One region of the Turicibacter sp. St.80E1 genome, then DNA from elsewhere that is predicted to be linked to it. Evidence: predicted binding sites of a transcription regulator. Region 1 holds the regulator's gene; the other holds the start of a gene.
The links. The regulator Rex, encoded in region 1, represses fermentation and respiration genes when NADH is low (regulators of the CRP and FNR family bind a similar motif). The targets are predictions, from matches to a motif close to GTGAANNNNTTCAC.
Positions count from the first base shown of each region.

Region 2: a site for Rex is predicted at 1,289-1,302, ahead of adhE (bifunctional acetaldehyde-CoA/alcohol dehydrogenase). Genes of this name have one in related genera too.

Region 1 covers NZ_AP039386.1:2,099,430-2,104,808, forward strand. Annotated here, with positions in the region: gene coaBC (bifunctional phosphopantothenoylcysteine decarboxylase/phosphopantothenate--cysteine ligase CoaBC) at 1-1,040, opposite strand, end outside; gene AC6I0I_RS10020 (ECF transporter S component) at 1,041-1,670, opposite strand; gene AC6I0I_RS10025 (redox-sensing transcriptional repressor Rex) at 1,889-2,548, opposite strand; gene AC6I0I_RS10030 (ABC-F family ATP-binding cassette domain-containing protein) at 2,747-4,663, shown strand; gene AC6I0I_RS10035 (GNAT family N-acetyltransferase) at 4,734-5,379, shown strand, end outside.
Region 2 covers NZ_AP039386.1:1,621,447-1,626,825, reverse strand. Annotated here, with positions in the region: gene thiI (tRNA uracil 4-sulfurtransferase ThiI) at 1-854, shown strand, start outside; gene adhE (bifunctional acetaldehyde-CoA/alcohol dehydrogenase) at 1,323-3,920, shown strand; gene AC6I0I_RS07900 (hypothetical protein) at 4,564-5,379, shown strand, end outside.

The DNA of each region.
Region 1 (5,379 bases):
GCAACGATTAAATCCGCATTTTTACCTAACAATTTTTTAGTGGCGTTTTCTTCTAAATTTTCAGTTTCCATTGCAAATCCACATATCACTTGGCTATCTTTTTTTTCTTTCCCCATAGCTAATAAAATATCTTTGTTCATGACTAAATCAAGTGTCGTCTGTTGACTTTGTTTCTTTAACTTATGTGGATTCACAAAAGAGGCCCTATAATCAGAGACTGCGGCAGATTTAATTAAAATATCATACTGATCTTTTAATCCAGATACTTCCTGAAACATTTCATCTGCTGTTCTTACTTCGATAATCGTCATAAAAACAGGTTTTCTCAAAGAAGTAGGCCCCGTTATAAGCGTCACCTCAGCACCTAAATTACGTGCGGCTCTCGCTAAGGCGTACCCCATTTTACCACTAGAATGATTCGTTATAAATCGTACAGGATCAATATCCTCCTGTGTAGGCCCGGCCGTCACAACAACCTTAATCCCAGCTAAAGGCTTATCCTTAATCAATAAACACTCAATGGCATCCTCAATATCTTCAATTTCTGCCAGGCGACCTTTTCCGACATCTCCACAAGCTAAGTAACCACTAGCAGATTCAATAATAGTCATCCCAAATTCCCTACATTGCTGGATATTACGTTGAGTAATTGGGTTATTCAACATCCCTGTATTCATTGCCGGAGCAATTAATTTAGGACAATTGGCAGCTAAAAAAGTTGTTGTTAACATATCATCAGCAATTCCATGGGCAATCTTCGCAATACAATTGGCTGATGCAGGTGCTAAGACAAATACATCCGCACGTTTAGCCAATGAAACGTGGTTAACGTCATACTGAAAATTTCGATCAAATGTTCCTACTGATACCCGATTATGCGTTAACGTTTCAAACGTCATCGGAGTAATAAACTCCGTTGCATTTTTTGTCATAATCACATGGACATCATAGCCCTTTTTATATAAATTACTCGCTAACTGTGCAGTCTTATAAGCGGCAATCCCCCCACAGATTCCAATGACTACTGTTTTTTTTTCCATTTACATCACCTTCTTAGTTATAGGTTCTAAAACCTTAGTTAGTGGTGCCACGATAACCACCGCTAAAATAGCTTCTAATAAACTATTTGTTGTAATAACACCTAATAATAAACCAAACAATGCTGAAACTTCAACACCCTTTGCCGACGCATAGCTTGGGCCAAAAAATACATAAATCATGCCTAATACTAAAATAGAATGAATAATTGTGCACACTAATGCCGTAAAACTACTTCCGATAACGGATAATTTATTGCCCTTATGTTTAAATAATTGATAGATTATCGCAGCTAAAACACCCAGTAATACGCGCGGCACAATCGCAATCACAAGACTCCAAAAATTTCCGCTATAATCGCCCAATGAATAAAAAGGAGTAAACACAAAAGACGTAATCGTAGGCGTCAATGTATTAATAACGACACTACTTACCCCAAAAACTAAACCTGTTATAGCCCCACCTTTTATGCCTAACAAAATTCCAGCTAAAATAACAGGAATATGCATCGTTGTAGCACGTACAAGTCCTAAAGGAATATACCCAAGCGGGGTTAACATTAAAATAACCTGGATACTGCAAAACATAGTTACTAAAATTAAAAACTTCATTCTCTTTCTTGCCTGATTCATCTTATCTTCTCCTCCACTGTCGCTCTCCTTTAGATGCAACGTCTCGAATAATCGTATGAAAAACGTTAGCTTCTTCTTAATTGATGTCAAAATAATCACCATTAACAACCGCTAACATTCTCATCGCCCACAATTATACCTATTTTTATGAATAATAGCAACAATTTACCATTATAGAAAAAATCTATTCTCATATGAGAATAGATTTTTCATTCGACTTATTTTTTTAGCTGTTCGCGTTGAAAAACATAAAAGAATAACGTTTCTAACTCCATATTTAAATCAACTTCATGAACAAGGATATCCTCACTCACATTAATAACAGTTGAAGAAAGATTCAGAATTCCTTTAATACCTAATCCCTCTAATGAAGTCGCTACTTTTTGAGCAACAAATGGTGGAACCGCTAAAATCACATAGGTTACATGATTCTCTTCAATGTATGAAGATAAATTATCTAAATGATAGATCGGCAACTCCCCAATATGCTGACCCACTAAACTTTCATCTATATCAAATCCTGCGACTAAATTAACAGGTGTTCTAAATAATCGTCTTTTAAACTTATCCGAACTAAAATACTTTACTAAAGCGCGCCCTAAGTTTCCAACCCCAATCAAAATACAACGTTGCGCGTCACCTGGTTTCAATAAATTATTAAATGCCTCTAATACCACACGTACTTCGTATCCATAACCTTGGCGACCTAATTCACCTAAATATGAAAAATCACGTCGGATAGTTGCAGAATCAATCCCTATTTTTTGACTTAACTCTCCCGATTGAATTCGTCTCACTCTCATCTCATCGAGTTCTACGAAACAACGACGATAAAGTGCTAATCGTTTAAGTGTTGCGTTTGGTATATTTGATAGCATACAAAACCTCCTTTATCATATTTAAATAATAACATGAAAACAAATCATTGTGAATAGTATCCACAAATAAAACATCTATATGTTAAATTTTAAAGATTATTTGAGGCACTCCGTTGCCTATCTCTGATTTAAGCATTATACTTAAGATATTATCTTAAATGAGTGAATCTTCTAAGAAGTTAGTAAAGGAGAAACAAAATGATTTTATTACAAACAAGTAAACTAACTAAACTTTATTCGGGGACCCCAATTCTTGAAAATGTTCAATTTGAGGTAAAAAAGGGGGAACGCATTGCCGTTGTTGGGCGTAACGGGGCAGGAAAGTCTACCTTACTAAAAATGATTGCAGATGAAATTGACTATGATAGTGGGGAAATCCATAAGCCGCAAAGCGTCATCCTCGGATATTTTGCGCAATCTAGCCATATCAATTCAAATGATACCATTTATAATGAAATGTTAAAGGTTTTCCAAAAAACAATTATGCTTAAAGGTCAATTAGAAGCACTAAGTTTAAAAATGGCTGAAGAAGATCCAACGAGCAAGAACTATCTAAAAATTATTGATCAATATCAACAATTAAACCATCAATTTGAATTAATGAGTGGGTATACTTATGAATCAGAAATTAATAATATTTTAAATCGTTTTAAATTTAACGAAATCGGATTCGACCAAAAAATTTCTAACCTCAGTGGAGGACAAAAAACGAGATTAGCACTCGCTAAATTATTACTTCAAAAACCTGATCTTTTAATTCTCGATGAACCAACCAACCATTTAGATATTGATACCATTGAATGGCTTGAAGGTTATTTAAAAAAATACCCAGGTGCTGTTGTTATTGTTTCCCATGATAGATACTTCCTTGACCAGATAGCCACAACCGTCTATGAAATTGAGTACCGTAAATGTACAAAGTATAAGGGGAATTACTCAGACTATATGGATCAAAAGGCCATTTCCTACGCTGCCTTAATGAAACAATATGAAAAGCAACAAAAAGAAATCTCGAAGATGGAAGACTTTATTAGCCGAAATATAGTTCGTGCCTCAACAACTAAAAGAGCTCAATCGCGTAGAAAGCTCCTAGATAAAATGGAACGAATCGAAATGCCTAAATTAAATGATAAGTCTATAGGGATTACCTTTGAAATCGATCGTCGTAGTGGAAACGATGTTCTCAAGGTAGAAAATGTAGCCGTTGGATATGATGATAATAAGCCAATCTCAGATCATTTGGATTTCCATATCAATCGCCTTGAACGCGTGGCTCTCATCGGACCCAATGGAATTGGAAAATCTACAATCTTAAAAACAATCGCCGGGGATCTTCCACCACTAGAAGGTGATATTTTCTACGGAAAAAGCCTTGATATGGGATACTTTGATCAAGAGCAGGCTAATTTAACCTCAAATAATACAGTACTAAATGAGGTTTGGAACGTTTTCCCGAATAGACTAGAAAAAGATATTCGAACTCTACTTGGAAACTTTTTATTCACCGGTGATGATGTATTTAAAACAGTGCACCAACTCTCGGGTGGAGAAAAAGTCCGTCTTACCCTATGTAAACTCATGCTCCAAAGAAATAACTTCTTACTTTTAGATGAGCCAACTAACCACCTTGATATCGATAGCAAAGAAATGTTAGAACTTTCCCTCGAAGATTATGAAGGTACACTCTTTTTCATTTCACATGATCGTTACTTTATCGATAAAATTGCTACACGTATTTTAGAAGTAACGCCACATGGGGTCGTCTCTTATCTAGGAAACTATTCTGACTATATCGAAAAGAAACGTCTGATTAATGAACAAATGGCGTCTCAACAAAATGAAATGGCGAACAGTTCAACAAATAGCATTACCGACTATCAAAAACAAAAGGAACAACGACGATTAGAACAACAACGTAAACGACAATTAGAAGACATTGAAAATAAAATAAATGCGTATGAAGAAGAACTGGCTTACAAAAAGGCTGAGCTCTTCCAAGAAGAAGTTTACTTAGATTCGCAAAAATCGGCTCTAGTCCAATCTCGTATTGAAGAATTGGAGGAACTTCTTTTAGAAGCTATGGACACCTGGGAATCACTAGCACAAATAGATTAATAAAAACTCTATCTCATATGAGATAGAGTTTTTTCATATAATGAATCATCTTATCTACAGGAGGACAGGCATGGAAGCTAAAGAAATAACTATTCACAAGAAGGCATTTTTAACTTATCAACAATGGAGTCAATGGAAAAATGATAATCATTGTCAGACAATCTCTCCTGATTTTGATTGTGTCATTCAATCTGGGGATAACCCTGAAAATTCGACATCATACTTACTTAAAAGTATAGAAAATCAAATACAAGGTATACTTCAACTTGATCGCTCAAATCAAGATAACCGCTGTCTTCGTTTAGAATTCGAACTCGATTTAGAACATTCCTACATAGAAATGAAGAGGGTCTTAACACGACTAATCACCCAACTATTTGAAGAGGACATTCATCGAATCGAAATTGAGACTCCCCTCTTAAAACCTATACACCATCAATTTTTAACGGAAATAGGATTTAGGCATGAAGGCATTCGGCAACAAGCATTTTACAACAAAGGGTCATATGAAGATATACATCTATATGGACAAATAAAAAAAGAACCAAGCAGACAGTTACAGGACTACCTCGATTATGCACTTCCACATTATCACAATCCTGAATCGCTTTACTCTATCATAAACCATCTTGGATTTTTTAATCCCGAGCAGTTAAATACTTCAAAATTATACTTTCTAGCAACATTCTGTGGATTACTTGAAAAACTACAAACTA
Region 2 (5,379 bases), 480 kb from region 1:
GTGCAGTTGGTGCTCATCTTCTTATTAATACGTCTCATCTAAGTGTTGATGTGCATCATCCTGATATGACTGTTTTTGTAGAGGTTCGTCGCGAAGGAACATTTATTATGGCTGAACATATTAAAGGATTAGGTGGGTTCCCAGTAGGAATTAGCGGGAAAGGTCTTCTCATGATTTCAGGAGGAATTGATAGTCCTGTTGCCGGTTATTTAATGCAAAAACGCGGGGTTGAAGTAGAGGCCATTCACTTTGCTTCTCCACCTTATACATCTATTCGTTCAAAGCAAAAAGTTCTTGATTTAATGGAAAAAAATGCACATTATGCGCCTGAAGGTCGTATTGATGTACATATCGTTCCATTTACGCAATTACAAACCGCGATTTACGAGAACATTCCGAGCAGTTATACGATGACGGTTATGCGCCGTATGATGTATCGTATTGCTGAAGGAATTGCCAAAAAACGTGAAATTTTAGTTTTAGCAAATGGGGAAAGTTTAGGACAGGTAGCGTCTCAAACGTTGGCAAGCATGTATGCAATTAATGCCGTTACTAATATGCCGATTATTCGTCCAGTGGCCACCCTTGATAAAAATGAAATTATTGAAATTGCGAAAAAAATCGATACTTATGATATCTCAATTCGTCCATATGAAGATTGTTGTACGGTCTTTGTTCCTGAACATCCGGCGACAAATCCATCGCTTGAAAAGTGTGTGGAATTTGAACAAAACTTTGATTTTGACTCTCTTGTACAACAATGTATTGATCAAACAGAAATCATTACAGTGAGTGCAGGAGAAATGATTGAACTTGAAGATAATACAGCATGTGCACTGAATGATTTATTTTAAAAGGGCAGACAAATTCATTTAATACGAGTGAGTAGACGGGCAAGTCAGAATCCACGAGGTGAGTGGATTCCGACTTGCCTTTTTTATTTGCCGCTAGACGGTCATAACGAGTTGAACGTTTATGGAAAGGGAGTATCGTCTTAAGAATGACTCGCCTCTTACAGGATGGTGAGACCTACTTAAAAGCGATAAGGTTAGCCATCCATTAAGAGAGGATAATAAGGACCTAAACAGAGGGAGCGAATAAAGGGGGGAAATGAGTCATGAAGTGTCGGACGAAAAACAAGTTGAGCTAGGTTCTTCTAGTGTAAAATGGAAGGAGCGTAGTAATAAGCTAAGTGTCTAATTATTACTAATTTGTGAAAAAAATATAATTAAATCGCGTTTTTGTTAGACAAATAATTCACAATGTAGTATACTTAAGAGGAATCAAAGTGAATCTATTCACAATTTTGAGGAGGAGTCGGAATGACAAATAGAATTACAAATGTTGAGGAATTAATGTCAACTCTTGAAACGATGAGAGCTGCTCAACGTGAGTTTGCAACATTTACACAAGAACAAGTAGACGAATTATTTTACAAGGCGGCAATGGCAATCAATAATTTGCGCATTCCGTTAGCACAAATGGCAGTTGAAGAAACAGGAATGGGGTTAGTTGAGGATAAGATCATTAAGAATCACTATGCATCTGAGTACATCTATAATAAATATCGTGATGTAAAAACGTGTGGAGTGTTATCAGAGGACTTATCATTTGGAATTCAAAAAATTGCTGAACCAGTGGGGGTAATTGGTGCAGTCATCCCGACAACAAATCCAACGTCAACAGCATGTTTTAAATGTTTAATGGCGATTAAAACGCGTAACGCGATTGTTATTTCAGCCCATCCTCGTGCAAAAAATTGTACGAATTATACGGCTCAAGTGATTCGTGAAACAATTGAGGCAGCGGGGGCTCCAAAAGGATTAATCGCATGGATTGATGCGCCAAGTATTGAATTAACAAATACAGTAATGCGCGAAGTGGATCTGATTTTAGCAACAGGTGGTCCAGGAATGGTAAAATCAGCTTACTCTTCAGGAACGCCAGCTATTGGAGTAGGTGCAGGAAATACACCAGTTATTTTCCATAAAACATGTAATGTTCCAATGGCAGTAAACTCTTTACTACTTTCAAAAACGTTTGATTACGGTGTGATTTGTGCATCTGAGCAATCAATTATTGTTGATGAGGCAATTTATGAAGGTGTTAAATCGGAACTTAAAAAACGTAGGGCATTAATTTTAAATGATGAACAATTAGAGGCAGTTCGTCGTACGATTATTATCAATGGGGCATTAAATGCTAAAATTGTAGGACAACCTGCTTATAAAATTGCTGAATTAGCTGGATTTGAAGTTCCAAAGGATACTAAAATCTTAGTTGGTGAAGTAACGGATACCTCTTTAGAAGAACCTTTTGCTCATGAAAAATTGTCTGTTGTTTTAGCAATGTACAAATCTTCAAATCATGAAGAAGCAGTAGAAATGGCCGAAACATTAGTGAACCATAGTGGATTAGGACATACGTCGGCTATTTATGCGGATGAATTACGTGCGAAAGCAGATATTGAAGCAATGATGTTACGTATGCGTACAACAACTGTTTTAATTAATCAACCGACGGCACACGGAGGAATTGGAGATATCTTCAACTTTGCTTTAGCCCCATCATTAACATTAGGTTGTGGATCTTGGGGAAATAACTCAGTATCAGAAAACGTTGGTCCGCAACATTTAATTAATATTAAGACAGTGGCTAAAAGGAGAGAAAATATGCTTTGGTTTAAAGTGCCAGCAAAAGTTTACTATAAATTTGGATGCTTACCAGTAGCATTAGAAGATTTAAAATTTGATGGGAAAAAACGAGCATTCATCGTAACGGATAAAGTATTATTTGATTTAGGATATACGAAACATGTGACAGATGAGTTAGATCGTTATAATATTCAATACACGATGTTTACTGATGTTCACCCAGATCCATTATTATCAGATGCTAAAAAAGGTGCCGAAGCAATGGCTAATTTCCAACCAGATGTAATCATTGCCCTAGGTGGAGGATCTGCGATGGATGCCGCTAAAATTATGTGGGTTTTATATGAACACCCACAAACAGATTTTGCTGATTTAGCGATGCGTTTCATGGATGTTCGCAAACGTATTTATCGTTTCCCTAAAATGGGACAAAAATCTAGCCTTGTATGTATTGCAACATCAGCAGGGACTGGATCAGAGGTTACGCCATTTGCCGTTATTACGGATGATGAAACAGGAATTAAGTATCCATTAGCGGATTATGAATTAACGCCAACGATGGCCATTGTTGACCCAGCTTTAATGTTATCAATGCCAAAAGGGTTATGTGCAGCTTCAGGGATTGATGTTTTAACACATGCTCTTGAATCTTTAGTAGCGACTGTTGCAACGGAATACACAATTCCATTATCACTCGAGTCTGCAAAATTAGTTTTTGAATATCTTCCAGAGTCTTACCATGGAGGAGCTGAGGCGAAGGTGGCAAAAGAAAGAATGGCCAATGCTTCATGTATGGCAGGAATGGCATTTTCTAATGCAATGTTAGGATTATGTCACTCAATGGCACATAAATTAGGAGCAAGATTCCATATTCCTCATGGAATTGCGAATGCCTTACTTATTAATGAAGTCATTAAATATAACGCGACAGATGCACCATTTAAACAAGGAACATTCCCACAATATGAAACACCTCAAGCAATTGAGCGTTATGCAAAAGCAGCAGATTATCTAGGATTAACAGGAAATACGGATGAAGAAAAAGTAGAAGCTTTAATTCGTAAAATTAACGAATTAAAACAAGAAATTAATATTCCGGCAAGCATTTCAGAATGTAATGTATCAGAAGAGGAGTTCTTAGCATCACTTGATAGCTTAGCTGTAGAAGCATTTGATGATCAATGTACAGCAGCAAATCCTCGCTATCCATTAATTCAAGATATCAAACAATTATATTTAAATGCTTTCTATGGAGAAGCAAAATAAGTTTTTTATTTTAAATTTCGCATACTTACTCTGACAAAAAAGGCGGTCTACCTTAGGGTGGATCGCCTTTTTATGTGGGAGAATGAGTCATTACAGAGGGAATTAATCAATGAAAGAAGACGCAAGGTGTGTTTGATTTATAATTTCAATCAATGGTAAACGATAAATGTTGTTTGCGAGTCAGACTTCACTATTTATTTTTAAGAGGGACAACGCGCCTTCAGTTCATTTCATGGCTTGGCGGTATAAAATGATTTTAATTTTAAGAGACATAGATATCCCTTTTTATACATTTTTTTATTAAAAAAAACATAAATCACAAAAAAAAACACAATTAGGGAAATAAAGGTAGTATAATGGAGGTAACAAGTTGATAGGCAAGATGAGAAGAGAGTCAGCATGAATAACTTGTCATTGGACCATGTAAGTCATGTATCAAAACCGGTAAGAATGTCTTAAGAAAATGAAAGTTATAAAATCATTAGATAATATACAATTGTCGATTTAAAACTATCCTTTGAAATTAGTTTCTTAAAGTGTAGTTTTTTATTAATATCTAGGAGAGTTTTTAGGATAACTTCACGGTTCTAATGACAACACCAATGGTTGATATGATAGAGGAGTAGGCAAAGGAGGATTAATTGTGTGGGAGTTGTATCTTAACGAATTGAGGAAAGGGTTTCGTCGGATTGAGGTTAGATTTATTTCGATGCTATTTCTTTTGATTTGTATTTTAGCATTTTTAGTTAATTGCTTGGAGTTTTATGGGACATCCTTTTCGTTTATTCGAAGGGCAAGTCAAATGACGATTATGATTAGTTGTTATAGTAGTTATTTTCTTAGTCTTATTACAATGTTGTTGCCATTATTGGCAGGTTTTTTATATTCAGATAATTTTATTTTAGAAAAAAACAATGGGACATTATCGCTTCTTTTAACGAGGACGTCATTAAAGCGAATTATGGTATCTAAAGTTTTTGCTGTCATGACGCTCCCATTTGTCATTTCTTTTTTTAGTTTAAGCGTTAATATCCTATTAACTTATTTTACTTTTCCAAGTATTGCTGGGGATAGTGACCTTAGTTTTCCAGCATACGATATTGGATTGAATCAATACTCTTCCCTTTACGCTTTTGATTTGCTAAGGTTAAATTCAGAATGGGGATATACGTATTTTTATGTTTTATTAATTAGCCTTTTTGCGAGCGTCCTCGCCGTATTCATTTTTTCCGTGGTTAACTGGGTAGGGAAAAATAGTTATTTAACCATCATTGGTATTTTTATCGGATTTATTATGGGGGGATTAGCATTAGCGCTAACTGGAATGGAACGTTGGAGTTGGCATATTGCGTTTAGACCCTATGCTCTTGGCAGTGCAATTACCCCTTTTCTATGGCTCATTGGTTTAGTTGTGATTGCTATTGGCCTTCTTATTATTTATACTCGGCGAGTGGAGTTG